2 regions of the Shewanella sp. ULN5 genome follow, and region 1 is predicted to be linked to the other one. Evidence: predicted binding sites of a transcription regulator. Region 1 holds the regulator's gene; the other holds the start of a gene.
The links. Region 1 encodes sigma-54, which starts transcription at its own class of promoters, with help from an activator protein. Its sites were predicted from a motif close to GTTGGCACGNNNNTNGNNT; they were not measured.
Positions count from the first base shown of each region.

Region 2: a site for sigma-54 is predicted at 5,866-5,884, ahead of ORI98_RS01450 (YggN family protein). Genes of this name have one in related genera too.

Region 1 covers NZ_JAPJEE010000012.1:78,145-88,167, forward strand. The annotation lists gene rapZ (RNase adapter RapZ) at 1-832, opposite strand, end outside; gene ptsN (PTS IIA-like nitrogen regulatory protein PtsN) at 829-1,272, opposite strand; gene hpf (ribosome hibernation promoting factor) at 1,275-1,562, opposite strand; gene ORI98_RS12540 (RNA polymerase factor sigma-54) at 1,589-3,076, opposite strand; gene lptB (LPS export ABC transporter ATP-binding protein) at 3,228-3,959, opposite strand; gene lptA (lipopolysaccharide transport periplasmic protein LptA) at 3,956-4,456, opposite strand; gene lptC (LPS export ABC transporter periplasmic protein LptC) at 4,530-5,090, opposite strand; gene kdsC (3-deoxy-manno-octulosonate-8-phosphatase KdsC) at 5,087-5,653, opposite strand; gene ORI98_RS12565 (KpsF/GutQ family sugar-phosphate isomerase) at 5,656-6,633, opposite strand; gene ORI98_RS12570 (calcium/sodium antiporter) at 6,668-7,630, opposite strand; gene ORI98_RS12575 (ATP-binding cassette domain-containing protein) at 7,859-8,683, shown strand; gene mlaE (lipid asymmetry maintenance ABC transporter permease subunit MlaE) at 8,670-9,455, shown strand; gene mlaD (outer membrane lipid asymmetry maintenance protein MlaD) at 9,491-9,964, shown strand; gene ORI98_RS12590 (phospholipid-binding protein MlaC) at 9,975-10,023, shown strand, end outside.
Region 2 covers NZ_JAPJEE010000001.1:325,306-335,328, forward strand. The annotation lists gene hemW (radical SAM family heme chaperone HemW) at 1-283, shown strand, start outside; gene ORI98_RS01440 (DUF885 family protein) at 668-2,515, shown strand; gene ORI98_RS01445 (LysR family transcriptional regulator) at 3,404-4,345, opposite strand; gene ORI98_RS01450 (YggN family protein) at 4,820-5,695, opposite strand; gene glsB (glutaminase B) at 6,041-6,955, opposite strand; gene ORI98_RS01460 (50S ribosome-binding protein YggL) at 6,956-7,282, opposite strand; gene trmB (tRNA (guanosine(46)-N7)-methyltransferase TrmB) at 7,306-8,022, opposite strand; gene mutY (A/G-specific adenine glycosylase) at 8,177-9,295, shown strand; gene ORI98_RS01475 (oxidative damage protection protein) at 9,298-9,573, shown strand; gene ORI98_RS01480 (sugar-binding protein) at 9,753-10,023, shown strand, end outside.

The DNA.
Region 1 (10,023 bases):
GGTGCCTTGCATGAACCGTATGCTTTTTATCATTCGAGAAACGTTTTGCCAGCTGATCTGCAATATACACAGAACGATGTTGTCCACCGGTACAGCCAATCGCGATGGTTAAGTAGCTGCGATTATTACGCTCAAGATGCGGCATCCAAGTTTCAAATAGATTTTCAATTTGCCAAATAAACTTATTGACTAAAGGCTGGTTGCCAAGGAATTCTTGTACTGGTTTATCGAGCCCTGTATAAGGGCGCAGTTCTACTTCCCAATGAGGATTAGGTAAAAAACGTACATCAAACATGAAGTCTGCTTCGGTTGGCATGCCATGTTTGAAGCCGAATGATTCAAAGTTAATGACTAACTCTTTATCAACACTGCCCATCAATATTTCACGCACTTGATCGCTCAATTCGTAAATGTTTAATGCTGAAGTATCAATATAATGGTCTACCACATTCGCGATAGGTTCTAATAACACCCCTTCTAATTTAATTGCTTCTAGAAGTGATATTTGATTCTTAGATAAAGGGTGTAACCGGCGGGTTTCGCTATAACGTTTAAGTAATACTTTGTCTGAAGAGTTTAAGAAAAAGCTACAGATTTCAGTATCGCTACCTAACTTAGCAAGTTGTTCTTGTAGTACTTTTCCTTGGTCGGCAATATTACGTACGTCGACACTAATCGCTATTTGATCGCGGCTGCCAGTAAGCTGGTCCAATAATGTTCCAATCAATGCCACAGGTAAATTATCGACACAGTAGTAACCAAGGTCTTCTAATACCCTTAGTGCGACAGACTTACCTGAACCAGAGCGGCCCGATACAATAACTAATTTCATGCAGTGATAACCTGATAGAGTTCAGTGGAGTTACTACTTTTACGTAACTGCTTGAGAATAAGTTTATCTGATAGCTTTTCTGCCATCGAAGATAAAGTGCTGAGGTGTTGTTGGCATTGTTCCGCTGGAACTAATAAGGCAAATAACAAATCAACGGGTTGTTTATCTATGGCATCAAATGGAATGGGTTCTTCACATTTAATAAAAATCGCAATGGGGTGTTCGATGGTCGTCAATCGACCATGAGGGATTGCAATGCCAGAGCCTATTCCTGTGCTACCCATTTTTTCTCTGGCCACTAGGCTTTCGAAAATCTCTTGCGAAGAAAGGGATGGGTACTGGGCAGCGACTAAATCGCTGATAAGTTCCAGTACCTTTTTCTTACTGCCCGGTGAGGCACAGGAGGTGCATTCCGGCTGCAGGATGGTACTAAGTTCCATCATTAATGCTTAGATAGTTTCTCTTTGTGTTTAATAACCTGACGATCGAGTTTGTCGATCAGGGCGTCTATTGCATGATACATGTCGGCATGATCAGCAGCTGCAAATACTTCAGCGCCATTTAAGCTGACTTTTGCTTCTGCCTTTTGCTGTTGTTTTTCGACATTTAACACGACATGCACATTATGGATCTGATCGAAATGTCGTTCAAGCTTTGAAAATTTTATCGTGACATATTCGCGTAATGATTCAGTAATTTCAACATGGTGACCTGTTAAATTTATTTGCATATTTATCCTCCAATTGCCTAGGTAGATTATAAACTCTTACGCTGGTTTGAGGGGGGGATCATCATCGCCTCACGGTATTTCGCGATAGTACGACGTGCAACATTAATCCCTTGTTCAGCCAAAAGATCCGCCATTTTACTGTCGCTTAATGGTTTCTTTTGGTTTTCGGCAGCAACCAGTTTTTTTATAAAGGCTCTAATTGCTGTTGATGAGCACTCGCCGCCGTCGTCGGTACTGACGTGGCTAGAGAAAAAGTATTTTAATTCGAATAATCCGCGCGGAGTATGCATGTATTTTTGAGTTGTGACCCTCGAAATAGTTGATTCATGCATCTCTACCGCTTCAGCTATGTCATTCAGTACCATAGGTTTCATGGCTTCTTCACCATACTCAAAAAAACCTTGTTGGAACTGGACAATGCAATTGGACACTTTTAATAAGGTGTCGTTGCGGCTTTCTAAACTTTTAATAAACCATTTAGCTTCTTGCAAGTGACCGCGAATAAATTGGCTGTCAGACTGACTTTTACTGCTTTTTGCCATCGCCGCATATTGCTGGTTTATACCAATTTTGGGCATATTGTCAGGATTTAATTCAACAACCCAACGACCATTCTTTTTCATCACCGAAACATCGGGGATAACATATTCATCATCCTGCGGGGTGATCATCGAACCAGGGCGTGGATTCAAAGATTGAATTAACTCAATAGCCTCACGAAGTTCATCTTCTTTTAACTTGGTTTTACGCATCAATGTGCGAAAGTCTCTGCCTGCAATTAAATCTAAATAATCTTTGATAAGCACTTTTGCGTTATCAATGTGAGGTGTATTGGGATCATATTGCATTAACTGGATCAGCAAACATTCACGGAGATCGCGAGAGGCAACGCCAATAGGATCAAAATGTTGGATACGTTTCAGTACCGCTTCAACTTCATCAAGCTCAACCGATTCGTCTCCCATTGCTTCTAAGATGTCTTCGGTGCTTTGGGTTAAATAACCTGTGTCGTCAATGGCATCGATGATGGCGGTGGCAATGGCTAGGTCGGTATCAGAAAAAGGAGTGAGATTCTTCTGCCATTCAAGGTGTTCGTACAAACCTTCTGAGGTTTCACCTTGAAAAGGCATGTCATCGCTTGGCATGCTGCCCGATCCAGAACTGGCCATCGGAGATGCGGTGTACACTTCATCCCAGGTCGTATCCATAGGCAAATCATCAGACATTTGCTCTTTTGTCATCGATTCTGCTGTATCAACGCTTGAGGTGTCTTTTTCTATTGTTGGCGCGACTAGTTCACTAAAATCAGTTTCTGATTGGTTTTTTTGTTGGTCATTTTTGTTGTTAAATTCTGCAAATTCATCTTCCATTTCAAGCAAAGGGTTTGAGTCTAATGCTTGTTGAATTTCTTGCTGTAACTCCAAAGACGATAACTGCAGCAAACGAATCGCCTGTTGCAGTTGTGGGGTCATAGTCAGATGTTGACCCATTTTAAGTTGGAGTGACGCTTTCATTACTGCTGATCCCTAGAAGATTTCCGTTTGCTACACCGTTTCACACGAGTGTATTTCGCAAATGTTGTTTAAATACATTGTGAAACACCACAATAAAAGCTTACTGAAGTGTTGGTATTTTCAAAGCATCTATCTGTTGTGCTTACATTAACTATAGCTTGAATTGTTCGCCCAAGTATACTGCTCGTACTTGTTGATTGTTGAGTATTTCATCAGGTGTTCCCTCGGCAATGAGATTGCCTTGGCTGACAATATAAGCGCGCTCACAAACATCAAGGGTTTCGCGAACATTGTGGTCAGTAATGAGCACTCCAAGGCCACGACTTTTCAGTTGTTGAATAATTTTTTTAATATCAATAACTGAAATGGGGTCAACACCGGCAAAAGGTTCATCGAGTAAGATAAACTTAGGATTTGCGGCCAATGCACGTGCAATTTCAACTCGACGTCTTTCACCACCAGAAAGGGACATGCCTAAACTGTCTCGAATATGGGTGATATGAAATTCCTCTAAAAGACTTTCCAGCTCTTGAATTCGTTCATCCTGGCTTAATGATTTGCGCGTTTGCAGAACGGCCATAATGTTGTCATGAACGGTTAGCTTTCTAAAAATACTCGCTTCTTGTGGTAAATAGCCGATTCCTTTGCGAGCACGTAAATGCATTGGATCTGCAGTCAAATCATCATTATCAATTAAAATACGACCGTTATCACTTTTGACTAAACCTACCACCATATAAAAGGTGGTGGTTTTTCCGGCGCCATTAGGACCTAACAAGCCGACAATTTGACCGGTTTTTACCGTTAAACTGACACTTTTTACAACTTGACGACTTTTATAGCTTTTAGCTAAATTTTCAGCGGTTAAGGTAATTTGGCTCATTGGTTACCTTGCTTTTTTAACGGAATTTCAGGAAGTTTTTGTTTCGGTACATCTTCGGTTTGGAAGTTTTCAGGCTGAATGATGGTAATAACACGGTCTTCTCCCTTACCGGTACTTTCTGCAATCAGCTCTTGGGCGGTGATATTGTAGCGAATAACATTGCCCGTCACTTTGCTACCGGCCTGATCTAACTTGGCATTGCCAGTTAATAATAAACCTGTCGTGGCTAGGTCGTAGCGGATCTCATTGGCACTGGCGGTGCCTATTCGACCATCATCTAATTCCTGCGAAAACGTTGCGGGATTACCAATAGCAATCAACGTTTTAGTTTGGCCATTTTCAGCTGAAAATGCGCGTAATTCATCGGCATTAATATTAATACTACCTTGGGTGATTTTTACTGGGCCATTAAAAATAATCTGGTTATTTTTAATGTCCGCACGTTGGCTTACCGCGGCAATTTTCAGCTCTTGTTGCAGATCGCCTTCTTTGGCCATGACGTTGTTCGCCAGTGCCGCGATAGCAAATGTTGCAAGAACACTGACCTTACAGAGTGATTTGGATAAAAACTTAATGTGGTTCATATGTTCCTTCTACCTCACTGAGCAAGGTAATTTCTTCTGCATTGAGATCGGCAAATAATCCTAAGCCATTAATTAAAAAACCATTACCTTTAATGATAACCGGATCTTCAGAGCGGCCAATCATGGTTTCTAAATCAAAGGTGACTTGCTGTGTTTCGAGCGATTGTAGCGGCTCTTCAATGTCAATGGCATTGATTATTACATCATTTTGTAAACTGACTTTATTTGTCTGTTGTTCAAGCGTGGCGTTTTTTGCGGTTATTTGCCATTGCGCTTTACCGTTTTGTGGATAAAGTAGCAATACGGGGTCAGTAAATAAAGTCGTATTAGTCATGGAGTAATGCTCCATGTGTGTAGCGCTCATTTTACTGTCGACTAAACCTAGCGTATTAAATTCTGTAGTATGCAGGTCATCAGCGACAAAATCAGGCCGCTCAATACGTGTGTCTACTACCAGTGCCATTTTGTTGCGTTTATCCTGTACCTGCCAGTACAAAGTTAACGCTAAGCCAAAGAATGCACAGATGGCGAGTGTGGTACGATTCATATACTCATACCGTGGGCATTTTCAAATTTGCCTTGGCTTAACAATAGTAAATCTGTGAGTTCACGCAATGCGCCATGACCGCCCTTGATGTGTGTTGTCATGTGGCAATGCATACGAACAAAGGGATGGCCATCAGCAACACAAACCGCTAAACCAACCACTTTCATAACTGGCAAATCAACCATGTCATCACCGATATAAGCGACTTCATCTGCAGCTACGTTATATTGCTTGATTAATGCTTCATACGGGACAAACTTATTATCAACACCTTGATAAATATCTTTTATACCCAGAGCGCTCATGCGGTTTTCGACGATTTGAGATTTACGTCCGGTAATAACGGCTACATTTATTCCACTTGTTAGTGCTGAACGAACACCGTAACCATCGCGGGTGTGAAAAGCTTTGGTTTCTTCACCACTGTTATTCAAATAAATGCGGCCATCAGAAAATACGCCGTCAACATCACAAATCAGCAGTTTAATTTTTTTCGCTCGCTGCCAAATATCATCGCTAATTGGGCCGTAAAAACCTTGATGGCTTGGCGTTTGAATTGTCATGTTTATATTACCCCTGCTTTAACCATATCGAGCATATTTAATGCGCCAATTGGTTGATGTTGTTCATTTACGACAATCAAACCATTGATGTTTTTCTCATCCATAATTTGCAGTGCTTGTGCAGCCAAGATGTTAGCCGGGCTTGTCACGCAGTGTTTGGTCATAACATGTGAAATAGGTGTGGTACGCAAGTTCACTTCAGCGTCAATCACACGACGTAAATCACCATCGGTAAAAATACCGACTAATATATTGTTATCGTCGACAACGGCTGTCATGCCTAAGCCTTTATTGGATATTTCATACAGCGCTTCAGTAATACAGATATCCTGTTTAACCAAGGGTAAGTCGTTGCCCTGATGCATCACATCATTTACTTTAAGCAGTAATTTTCGGCCCAAAGAGCCACCCGGATGGGATAAGGCAAAATCATCACGGGTAAAACCTTTTGCTTGTAATAAGGCTACCGCGAGCGCATCACCCATGACTAAAGTTGCTGTGGTACTTGATGTTGGTGCTAGCCCTAACGGACAAGCTTCTTCTGGCACTTCAATACACAAATGTAATTTGGCTAATTTTGCCATATTGGAGTCAGGTTTACCGGTAACGGCAATAACAGGTACTCCCATACGTTGTATTACTGGCATCAGTGTGAGTATTTCGCTTGATTCACCTGAGTTAGATATGGCCAGAATAATGTCATTTTTTGCCAAAGCCCCTAAATCACCGTGACTGGCTTCCCCAGGATGAACAAAAAATGCGGGTGTGCCAGTACTGGCAAAGGTTGCCGATATTTTATTGCCAATATGACCTGATTTTCCCATGCCCATGACAATGACTTTTCCTTTGCACTGCATGATTAATTCACATGCTTGTTCAAATGCTTCTGAATCAACAAATTGATAAAGATGTTCCAATGCTGCTTTTTCAATATCAATGACCTTGCGGCCCCATTGACGAAATTGAGTTTGGTTTGCCATGTTTGTCTCTCTTGGTAAAGTCCTTTACGCCCCTTTAATGAGCGGTGAAGACAACGTACTGGTACGCAATAAAGGTCAATAATAATAAAATGCCATGCCAACGAGTGAGTTGCTGCTTTGCGCCACTAGATAACACTAATACTGCTAATGCGATACTGGTGGCCAATACCATATAAAAATCTCTGTCGATTGCCGTTGCATCAACTTCACCTGGTGAGATTAGCCCTGGAATAGCGAGTACCGCAAGAATATTAAATAAATTCGAGCCAACTATGTTACCAATAGCTAAATCGTCTTCTTTTTTTAACACTCCGGCAATACATGCGGCAAGTTCAGGTAAACTGGTGCCAACAGCAATAATGGTTAATCCAATCACTAAATCAGATAATCCATAAATCTTTGCAATACCTACCGCACCATCTACCATCCAACCTGCTGATAACGGTAATAAAACCATACCGACGAGTATCCACATGATAGCACGAATTGTAGGGACATCCTTAGGGATCTCGGCATCCATTTCTTCGCCCATAATATCGGTGTCTTTATTGGTCATTGCTTGGTAAATAAACCAGCCCATGACAGACAAAAAGGCCACTAATAATATAATGCCTTCATAGCGGGCCAGCATGCCGTCGTGGATCAGATAACCGGCAAGCACTGTTGCCGCTAGCATCAATGGAATTTCTCGCTTCAGGGTTTTAGAACTTACGCTAATCGCCCCAAGCAAAGCAGTAAGACCAAGAATTAGGGTAATGTTTGCGATGTTAGAACCCAGCACATTACCGACGGCGGTATCATTCATGCCGTCCATTGATGCCGTTGCCGCAACAAACATTTCAGGTGCCGAGCTGCCCATTGCCACAATGGTTAAACCAATCAGCATTGGGGGTAAACCTAGGTTTCTTGCAAAGGCTGATGCCCCGTAAACAAATTTATCGGCACTAAATACCAGTACAGCTAGCCCAGCGCACAGCAACAAAATATTAACTAACATGTTATCCCTTTAATTTTCTAAACCCGTGTATTTTCGCTGCAAATGAGTCAAATTGAAAGCCACAAAAGGATGGAAGTGGTTTGATCATTAGCAAGTTAATCATTTATTAAGATTAAATTCATTTCAGATTAGCGGTTTTTAATCAGAGTAGGTTGTTAGGTAAGCAACATTCACGTAAAATTTAATCTTCATTTACATGCCAGGATGGCTGCTATCTCTTCGAATATCATGTCAGAGACACCGACAGTGCTGCAAAATCCGCTTGTTGAAATCAATCACCTTGCTTTTGGTTGGGGTAAGAAAGTCATTTATGATGACATTTCATTAACGATCCCCAGAGGTAAAGTTACCGCCATAATGGGGCCTAGCGGTATAGGGAAAACCACATTACTTAAGCTAATTGGTGCTCAGTTAACACCTGATAAAGGTGAAGTGCTATTTGACGGTCTGAATATGCACACCTTATCTCGAACTGAGCTATATCAAGTTCGCAAACGTATGAGTATGTTGTTTCAAAGTGGTGCGTTATTTACCGACATGAACGTGTTCGATAACGTGGCGTTTGCTTTGCGTGAGCATTCAGGTTTACCCGAATCGATTATCCGTTCCATTGTATTAATGAAGTTGCAAGCCGTTGGCCTGCGTGGTGCTGCTTTTATGATGCCAAGTGAGTTGTCTGGCGGGATGCAACGCCGCGCGGCATTAGCAAGAGCCATCGCATTAGAGCCTGAAATGGTGTTATATGATGAGCCTTTTGCAGGGCAAGACCCAATATCTATGGGTATGTTAGTTAAATTGATCCGTGAATTATCTGATTCGCTTAAGCTTACTTCTGTGGTGGTGTCTCACGATGTAAAAGAAGTATTGGGTATTGCGGATTATGTTTATGTGATTGCGAATAAAAAAGTGATTGCTGAGGGTACGCCGGAACAATTAAGGGCGTCCGATAACCCGCAATTAATCCAGTTTATTCAAGGTGCGCCAGATGGTCCGGTACCTTTTCATTATCCCGCAGCGGATTATCAACAGGAGTTGTTGAGTGAGTCCAATTAATTTAATTGCTGCTATTGGCCGTTATGCCATTGAGTTAGTAAGCAGTTATGGTAAAGCAGGGCTGATGTTATGGCGCGCTATTGCGCACATTCCCAATCCTAAAAAAGGCGTGCCTCTCGTCATTAAACAAATGTACGTACTGGGTGTGCGTTCAATGGTGATTATTTTAGTGTCGGGCTTATTTATTGGCATGGTTCTGGCCCTTCAAGGTTATAATATTTTAGTCGACTTTGGCACCGAAGACAGTCTCGGCCCTATGGTCGCGCTAAGCTTGCTACGAGAGTTAGGGCCCGTAGTCACAGCGTTGTTGTTTGCTGGGCGTGCCGGTTCTGCTTTAACTGCTGAAATCGGCTTAATGAAATCAACGGAGCAGCTATCAAGTTTAGAGATGATGGCAATTGACCCGCTTAGGCAAATTATTGCGCCTCGTTTTTGGGCTGGTGTGATCAGTATGCCGCTACTGGCGATGATGTTCAGCTTAGTGGGTATTTTCGGTGGCCACCTAGTGGGCGTTGAATGGAAAGGGATCGATACCGGTGCGTTTTGGTCGATATTACAAGCGTCTATTGAGTGGCGTGAAGATATCGTTAATTGCCTGATTAAAAGTACAGTTTTTGGCGTGGTAGTGACCTGGATTGCGTTATATCGCGGCTATGAAGTACAACCTAATCCAGAAGGTATCAGCCGTGCAACGACATCGACGGTAGTGCAAGCCAGTTTAGCTGTCCTCGCTTTGGACTTTTTGCTGACCGCATTAATGTTCGGAAATTAAGATAAATTCATTAACTATTTAAGTGGTTTAAGCGTATGTTGACACGGAAGATTGAGTTATTAGTAGGTCTGTTTTTGTTGTCAGGGGTATTGGCATTTTGTGTATTGGTTTTCAATGTTGCCAATGTAAAGGTGGATACCAAAGATAACCACTACACCTTAGTGGCCGAGTTTAATAATATTGGCGGTTTAAAAGTACGCGCCCCAGTTAAAGTGGGCGGTGTAGTAGTCGGGCGAGTGGCTGATATCACCTTAGATGATCGCAAACTTGTACCAATCGTGACCTTAACAATGGATAAGCGTTACGACCATTTCCCTGAAACCAGTAGCCTTTCAATTTTAACTTCTGGTTTATTGGGTGAGCAGTTTATTGGTTTAACCCCTGGCTTTGTCGATGATGACATTGAAATGCTGGGTAACGGTGATCGAGTTGAAGATACCCGTGGAGCGTTAATTTTAGAGGACCTTATTGGTCAATTGTTATATAGCATGTCTTCCAAAGATAAATAGGAGCGGTTCTATGCAAGCATTTTTAGTTCGTATTGTTAGCGCTGTGATATTGCTGGCCA
Region 2 (10,023 bases), on a different contig from region 1:
TAAACATCCAAAAGGCTATTTAGCGGCCAGTGATTACACCTTTGAAACAACAGAGGTGATTGCGCAAGACAGACCGTTAGAGTATTTAATGAATCGCTTACGCCTAATGACGCCAATCCCTAAAACTGAATTTGAGTTGCGTACTGGTCAGAAAGCTGCCGTCGTCAAAGAGGGAATGGATAAGTCGATTGCACGTGGGTTAGTGACCGAAACGGATACTCATTGGCACTTGACACCTAAAGGGCACATGTTTGTTAACGACCTGTTGTCGCAGTTTATTTAAGCGATTTTATCATTGCCCCGCAGTTAACTCGGGGCGATGTTCTGATGTTTGCGACTGTGTCCTATTAGCAAGGTGATACAAGTAAATAGCATAGACTCGGCTCATTCGTTTCAAATAGATAAACCCATCGAATACCTACCAAACTGACCACGACTTCTTTTATAAAAACTCCCGCGAGACTCAGCAAAAATGCAGCTTTAACACAGACTCAATATCACAGTGGAAGAGTGTCATTTAGCCATGGTAAAAATTTGATATAACGCTATGTATCAGAACTCACTCATTTTTATTACAACACCGAAACACTTACTAACACTTCCTTTTATACTTTTGCCCCAAGCTTTATTAGGATAGCGGCTTTAAAAATACTATTGGATGCGTGTGATGCTGATAAAAACAAAAACAACCATAATTGCGTTAACCCTTTCTAGCTTATTAAGCGGTGCGGTTTACGCTCATTCTAATCAGGTTTCTAGTGCTCAAGAAAGCGTTAAAACGGTTAGCGCCCCCCAAACAGCCTCACAAAAAGCCAATGTGTTATTTGACGAATTTTTTATGCAAAGCGTTATGGCTAATCCTATTAACCAAACATACTTAGGCATAAAACAAGACTATGACAAGTGGAATGACATTTCAGATGCCGGTTTAGATGCTGATTTAGCGTTAACTAAAACCCAGTTGGCCAAGTTATTGACCATAGATGTCAGTCAACTTGATGAGCAAACCACCCTCAGTTATGAACTGTTAAAAGCCAGTTTTGAGCAGCGCATTGCCGATGATAAATGGCGTTATCATACTTACCCCATTAACCAAATGTATGGTCTGCATTCAATGGTGCCATCATTTTTAATTAACCAACATCAGATTACCGACTTAAGTGATGCTAAAGCTTACATTAGCCGCTTAGCTGGCATTCAACCTTTGCTTAAACAGCTTGAAGTTGAATTAACTGTTCGCGCCAATAAAAACATTATTGCCCCCAAATTTGTATTTCCATACGTTATTTCAGACAGTAAAAATATCATCACTGGCGCCCCATTTGATAACAGCGACAAAGACAGCGCTTTATGGGCTGACTTTAAGCGTAAAGTGGCTAAATTATCGATAACTGACGATGAGAAAAACATCTTATTAGCCGATGCAAAATCAGCATTAATCAAACATGTTGAACCAGGTTATCAAAGCCTAATTAGCTACGTTACTGAGTTAGAAACTAAAGCTGATACCCGTGATGGAGCTTGGAAGTTTCCTGACGGTGAAGCTTACTTCAACAATGCCTTAGCTCGCACAACTACGACTAATATGACCTCAGATCAAATTCATGATTTAGGTTTATCAGAAGTCGCTCGTATTCATGACGAAATGCGCGACATTATGAAAAAAGTCGGCTTTAAAGGTGATTTACAAGCCTTTTTCGCATTCATGCGTGATGACAAACAATTCTACTATCCTGATACCCAAGCTGGCCGTGATGCATATATTACCGAAGCAAAAGCGTTAATTGATAATATGGAATCGCGTTTAGACGAAGTCTTTAAAATTAAACCTAAGGCGAAACTTGTGGTCCGTCCGGTTGAAGCATTCCGTGAACAATCTGCAGGAAAAGCATTTTATGATCAACCTGCGCCAGATGGTTCACGCCCAGGCACTTACTATGCAAACCTGTATGAAATGAATGCGATGCCAAAATATCAAATGGAAGCACTGGCTTACCATGAAGGCATTCCTGGTCACCATATGCAAATTGCTATCGCACAGGAATTAGAGGGGCTTCCTCAGTTCCGTAAGTTTGGTGGTTACACGGCCTATGTAGAAGGCTGGGGGTTATATACCGAATACTTCCCTAAGGAAATGGGCTTATATGCAGACCCTTACTCAGATTTTGGCCGTCTTGCTATGGAGTTATGGCGTGCTTGCCGTTTAGTGGTCGACACAGGGATCCACACTAAAAAGTGGACCCGAGAACAGGGTATCGCCTACTACGTAGAAAATACCCCTAACGCTGAGTCTGATGCAATCAAAATGGTAGAACGTCATATCGTTATGCCATCACAAGCAACCGCTTATAAAATTGGTATGATTAAAATTCTTGAGTTACGTGAACATGCTAAAAAACAACTAGGTGATAAATTTGATATTCGCGATTTCCATACGCTGATATTAAAAAATGGCCCATTGCCGCTAGACGTTTTAGAAACCAAAGTTAACCAATGGGTTAAATCGGTTAAATAAACGGATCTGATTGCACATTAAAAACAGAAACCTTCGGGTTTCTGTTTTTGATTGGCTAAAGTAAAAATCAGTCAATATAAAATACGAAATGATTGATAGCACAAAGTTACAGCGCCACCTTTTGTGTATACAGCCTAATAAAATCAGCCCATTAGATTTTAAATATGCCTTTATGTTATCGCCTCAATAAAGGAAAACATCACAAAATCTTAAAGGTATTTATTGGTTGATGCTGCTCAAGCACTAAGTCAAAAGAATTACAGTCGTTGAGAGTAAATCATAGACGGTCGTTGTTAGCTGGTGTAGTCGATAGTCGGGAGTCGGGAGTCAGTAGTCGGTAGTCGATAGTCGATAGTCGATAGTCGGTAGTCGATAGTCGGGAGTCGATAGTCGGTAGTCGGGAGTCGGGAGTCGGTAGTCGGTAGTCGGTAGTCGGTAGTCGGTAGTCGGTAGTCGGGAGTCGGTAGTCGGTAGTCGGTAGTCGGTAGTCGGTAGTCGGGAGTCGGTAGAAAAAAATAACCCCAGACAAAGTCCGGGGTAAACCAATTAAACTAGGATGATGGTTTCAAAGCTGACATTGTTTTAGTTTGCAATTCAATACCAGCCGTGACTCAAAATTTGCTTGTTAGCGGATTTGTACACATTATTGAAAAGGGGTCATTTCTCAGTAACATGCTTTGGTCAAATCATCTCGAATCAACTGATACCTATTGTATTCAAATAAGAACGAACTGCAACACATGTAATTTCAAGCTAGCCTAAGTCATTGATAACTACTTTAGAGAAACCTACTAAACAACAAGGGTAAGCAATTGATTCAAAATGAAAAACAAAAAACCGCACACTAGGTTGCGGTTTTGTTTTATTTGTAAAACAATGTTTTTAAAATTACTTACGCAATTTATACAAGTGTTCGAATTTTGTATCCCAGTATGGCGATGTACCAATGTGACCTTTAATGAAGTCAATAAAGGCACTTACCTTGGGAGCAAGATGTTTACGACGAGGGTAAACAGCCTGTAATGGCAAGTTATTGGTTAACTGCCAATCGGGTAACAATGGTACTAATGTGCCATTTTCAATTTCATCTTCCATCAAGTAGCTGGCAAGATAAGCAATACCTAGACCACTTACTGCTGCAGACTTTAACGCTGGCGCATTATCTACACGGAAATTACCTGATACACCAATCTCACAGTAATCTTCGCCTTTTTTGAACTGCCACATGCTGTGTTCATGCCATTCACCCTGATAGACCAAACAGTTGTGATCAACAAGTTGTTCTGGGCGTGAAATATTGCCATGCTTGGCAATGTATTTCGGCGATGCCGCTAGCAAGAACTGACACTTCATCAGCGGACGAGCAACCATCCCTAATGGCAGTTGCTCTGACATGGTTAACAGAAGGTCTAACCCTTCACTGACAACATCGACTTTGTGATCAAGTAAACTAACCTGTAACTCTAGCTCTGGATGTTTTGCCATAAACTCAGGTAGAGCAGGAATGATATGCATGGTACCAAACGATTGTGAAATACCAACCTTCAATACTCCACGGGTGGCATCATTTAAATTATGTACACTGGCTACGGCTTGTTCAGCATCACGCAGTAACTCCTCACCCTGCAAATAAAGTAAGTTTCCTGCTTCAGTCAAACTTAAGCTACGTGTCGTTCGCTGAATAAGTTGAACACCCAGTTTATGCTCTAAATCAGCAACCTGAGTACTCACTTTCGACTTGGAAATACCAAGACGTCTAGCCGCGGCACTGAAACTTCCTGCGCGTGCGACATGGGTAAAAATTGCAATAGGTTCTAAAAGTTCTAACATGAAAGTCGCCTTAAGCTGTTTACGACATTGAAAACGATTTTCGGCAATTTCTTTACTGACCATATTGCCTGTGAATGTCATATCACAGGGTAATCAACTGGCTAGTTCTTTATTTTTACTAAAAAACAGCTAGGTTGAGCGGTAAAGTTACGCCAATTATCCGAAAAACTAACAAAATTTGAGATAACGTGCATTTTTCTTATAATTTTTATGAGTATAACAAAAAACTATCCTATTGCTCTATAATTATAATTGTCAATTTTTTTATCAGAACAAACTTGGCATTAAACAACGCGAGGTGAACAGCTGGGGATGTTAAAAACAAAAAGCCCCTGCACGATTAAACATGCAGGGGAAGGTCAGGTGACAAGCATAAAACGAACAATACTAGGATAAAAATGTGCCGCTAAACCGCTGTTAACAATATAAGCCTATGGTTAAATAAGCCTATGGTTAACTAAGCATATGGTTAACTTATTCAGCCAAAGGTTGATCTTGCATAACAGCAAGCGGATATGGCGCTAATTGAGGGATTTCTTTTCTAAGCTGGTTTTCTAACACCATTAACTGTTCAAAATCACCACACACTTTATTCGCTCTCGCTTCTAGCGCCTGAGATTGTGATTCCATCTGGGTTTCAATGTCTTTACCTACATTCTCCATTTTAGTGGCAAATGTATTCATTTTTTCTTCAAATGACCCGCCTTCCGCAGACATAATCTGACTACCCATGCTCATCATCAAGCTGCCAATTGAATTTGAAATAATATTTTCCATTTCCTGTTCAAACTCATCATTAAAGGTTTCTTCTAATGAAGCATCGGTTGAACCAATAAAAAATTTATCGCCATGTTGATATGCCATGGTGTCTACACGCTTTTCAATGCCTGCCATTAACTTATCAATTTGGCTACCTGCTGCGTCACCTAACAACGGCGTAAGCGCCATACTGACGGCTTGTGTTGCCACGTTGACAACCTCACCGACTAAATCTATAACCTCAGGCACTTGGCGAGAAACTTCATCAGAATATTGAGTCAGTAGTTTTTGCTGTTTAGCGTTTAAATTAACGGCTTTACCCTCAACGAATAGCTGCCCCACTTCAACACGGTATTTTTCAGCGCCCTTTTCACTTACCTTTAAAGATTTTGGCTCGACAGTAACATCGTAGTTTAAGGTGACATTGCAGTTTTGATCATTCAAAGACATTTTTGCCATGGCCGGAGTAAATGCACTGGCTGTAAAAATCAAACCTGATAAGGCTATCCCCGTAAGTAACTTTTGCCCGAGTAAAGGTGATTGAATTGTGCTGGTTGAATGTGATGTGGTTGCTTTATTGTTGTTAGCCATTAGGTAAATCCTTTTTAAAATGATAATCACGTTTAACTGATAACCGCAAAATAGTGGTTTAAAAAAAACAAGCCAACTATTTACTCTGTAACTTAAACCCTGGTTTTGTCATTTTGAACACAGAGCGTTAATATTAAATATACTATTTGCACTAAACTCTGCATTAAACAATGCACCAAACATGCCAAAAACAAAAATAAACTAAAATTCATTAACTTAACAATAAAGCGATATATTAAAACCAAAAAACTCCCACGCTGAAATCGCCAAATAAGCTACTTATTAGGCATTTTAATCAATGGTTAATTAAGTTAACGACGTAAGAGGATTATCTGGATAAAAACGTTAGAAAATTGAACGTCCTAATTGCTGGCAAAGATGCTCTAACATAGCGGTGCCTGCCAATGAATTCCCATTAGTATCTAATTCTGGCGACCAGACACACACTGACATATCGCCAGGGATCACCGCAATAATACCGCCGCCAACACCACTTTTGCCCGGCATACCCACTCGATAAGCAAATTCACCCGCACCATCATACAAACCTGATGTTGCCAATAACGCGTTTAACTGACGAGTTTGGACAGGAGTGACTAGTTGCTCGCCGGTTAAGGTTTTACCACGGTTTGCCAGATACAGCATCGACTTAGATAAATCAGCACAGTTCATTCGTAAGGCGCAATAATGAAAATAATTTTTCAGTACCGTTTCAACGACGCCATCAAAATTGCCAAATGACTTCATTAAATAGGCGATTGCAGCATTACGCGCACTAAAAGCAAACTCAGAATCAGCAACCACTTTGTCGTATGCAATCGTCGGGTTCATACTGAGTTTACGCACTACCTCTAACATGCGCTGTTTTGGCGCACCGCTTCGGGCCTGCAATAAATCAGCGATCACCAAGGCACCTGCATTTATAAAAGGGTTTCTAGGCTTACCGCGTTCTAACTCAACTTGTACCAGAGAGTTAAATGAATGACCTGAAGGTTCTTTACCTACGCGACTCCAAATTTCATCTTCACGATAAAGATTCAGTGCCAGTGTAAGGCTAAAGACTTTAGAAATAGATTGAATAGAGAAAGGCTCAAGATAATCACCAGCACCGATTGTTTGCCCGTCAACGGTTGTAACAGCAATGGCAAGCTTAGTGTTATCAACATTCGCTAAAGCTGGGATGTAGTCGGCAACTTTACCTTTACCTAAAAGCGGCCTGACACTGTCGACCGCTTGTTGTAGTAACGCTTGGTTTAGCAATTAGCCCCACCAGATATCATATAAAGTAGACGCTTCCACTTCTTTAACTGGTTTGCCTTGCCAAAAACCGGTAACTGCTGCGATATCTTCATCGGTACATTTACCAATGTGCTGTGTGGCGATAATACCTTGCCATTCTTTATGACCACCGCCATGAAAACCTAATTGACGAGGTTCAATCACTTCATCGATAAACTGATCAACTAAACTATCAATATCCTGTTCTGACACAGACTCTTCAAACGTCCACTGGATGTCAAAACCGAACTCTTGGAACTCATCAACACGTAACTTTTTACGTAAACGACGGCTACGATTCTTTGCCATGATTTTTCTCCTAATAGACGTTATTAATCAATACGTTCGAACATTATATCCCAAACACCATGGCCTAAGCGATGGCCACGGGCTTCAAATTTTGTCAAAGGACGGTGATCGGGTCTTTCTACCACTGTGCCTGTTGCTGATTGGTTTTTATAACCAGGGGCAGCTTGCATCACTTCTAGCATATGTTCGCTGTAATTTTCCCAGTCTGTCGCCATATGGAATACGCCACCTACTTTCAGTTTACGGCGAATAAGCTGGACAAATTCTGGCTGAACAATACGACGCTTGTGGTGACGTTTTTTATGCCAAGGATCGGGGAAAAACAACTGCACACGAGCCAAAGAGCCGTCGGCAATACTGTGCTCTAACACTTCCATTGCATCATGATGATAAACACGCAAGTTAGTGACTTGGGCTTCACCAGCATCAGCCAAACACGCTCCTACTCCAGGCTTATGCACTTCAATGCCAATGTAGTTTAGCTCAGGAGCCGCTTTCGCCATTTGCACTAAAGATGCGCCCATACCGAAACCGATCTCTAAAACCGTGTCGGCTTCGCGGCCAAATACCTGAGTTAAATCCAAAGCTTCAGGACTATAATCAAGTCCCATTGTTGGCCAGTGTGATTCAATAGCTTGTGATTGCCCTTTCGTTAAACGGCCTTCACGTAATACAAAGCTTCTGATTTTACGAAGGTACTTACCTTCTTCATTAAATTCAGCTGTGGTAACGTCGCTCATTTTCGCCTCTTTATTACAATTATGCGTTTAAAAAACGACTCTATTTGTAATAGTTAATCTTAAAATTTTATTTCAGCCCCGTAGTATACCTAATCTGCTAACAATTGTTTATATAAACCTTGTTTGATTAATTGCCTATCGCTACACTGCGACGATGAAAAAAGTATCCTCTTTCGCTGAGCGAATCATCGCTTGGTATGACATTCACGGGCGTAAAAAGCTGCCGTGGCAAATAGATAAAACCCCATATAGCGTATGGGTTTCTGAGATCATGTTGCAACAAACCCAAGTTGCAACTGTTATCCCTTATTACCAAAAATTTATGGCACGGTTTCCAACGGTTGTTGATTTGGCTAATGCTGACCAAGATGAAGTACTGCATCTTTGGACTGGGCTAGGTTATTACGCCAGAGCACGTAACCTTCATAAAGCAGCAATTCATATCCGAGATGAATTTGCCGGTGTTTTCCCAACCGAGTTTGAACAGGTATTAGCCTTATCAGGCATTGGGCGATCAACGGCTGGTGCGGTGTTATCTTTATCTCTTGGGCAACACCACCCAATTTTAGATGGTAACGTAAAGCGAGTGCTTGCCCGCCATGGTGCCATTGATGGCTGGCCAGGACAAAAAAACGTTGAGCAAACTTTATGGGATTTAACCGATAAGTTAACCCCTATAAAAGAGGTACAAAAATACAATCAAGCCATGATGGATTTAGGTGCCAGTATTTGCAGTCGTAGTAAACCACAATGTTCAAACTGTCCTGTGGCAATTGATTGCCAAGCCCAGCTAAGCGGTAACCAACATCTGTATCCAGGTAAAAAGCCGAAAAAAACCATCCCAACAAAGCAAGCCTGGATGCTTGTGATGCTGCATCAAGGACAAGTGCAATTAATTCAACGTCCACCCGCAGGAATATGGGGGGGATTATGGTGTTTCCCACAATTTGATGATCAAGCATCTATTGAACACTATGCCCAAAAGCACCAGTTAATTAAATCTGCTATCGACTTAGTCGGATTTAGGCATACTTTTAGTCATTTTCACTTAGATATTACCCCTATTTTAGTCGTCGTCGAACATCAAGAATTATGCTTTTCAACAGCGGATATTAATGGGGTGATGGAACAAACGCCACCACTCTGGTATAACATCATCCATCCAGCCAAAGTCGGTTTAGCCGCAGCAACTGAAAAGATTTTAGCCAATCTTGCTGCTGAATTAGCTAAACACCCCGATAATGTCGCTGCCCCAATACACGTTAAGGAGTAAACATGTCTCGCACTGTAGAATGCGTTCATTTAAATAAATCAGCTGACGGCTTAGACTTCCAACTTTACCCAGGTGCCTTAGGTAAACGTATTTTTGACAATATCAGCAAAGAAGCATGGGGGTTGTGGCAAAAAAAGCAAACCATGCTTATCAACGAGAAAAAACTTAACATGATGAATGTTGAAGATCGTCAATTTCTTGAAGAACAAATGACTAACTTTTTATTTGAAGGCAAAGATGTAGAAATTGAAGGCTATGTTCCTCCTTCAGAAGATTAATCATCTCATTTAGCATAAAAGCCTAAGTGACAATTAAAGGATAAGTGTTTCGCTTATCCTTTTTTATCCTTCATAGTGGTGATAGACAAGGCAAGCTTAAAAACTCGGGTTAAGATCATTCAATTTTAGTCGCTTAGACTTGCACCCGCCTTAAGTAACTCACTAGTATAAGGAACCGCATGTTTAGCCTACCTAATTTAAATAAGACTCTATTCAAGCTGGGTTATTTAACAATGACCTTATGCAGTTTTCAGACATTTGCCGAAACGCCCTCTGCCACAAAAAATCATCCTATCGAAGTAAAATATGCTGATACACCAGTTAATATCGATGGCAAACCAGAGAGTTTGTGGGACAACGCCCCTTGGTTAGCAATCGATCAGCTTATTCTTGGTGTAAAACCAGTATTGGGTGACTTTAGTGGACGTTATAAATTATTGTGGCGTGAAG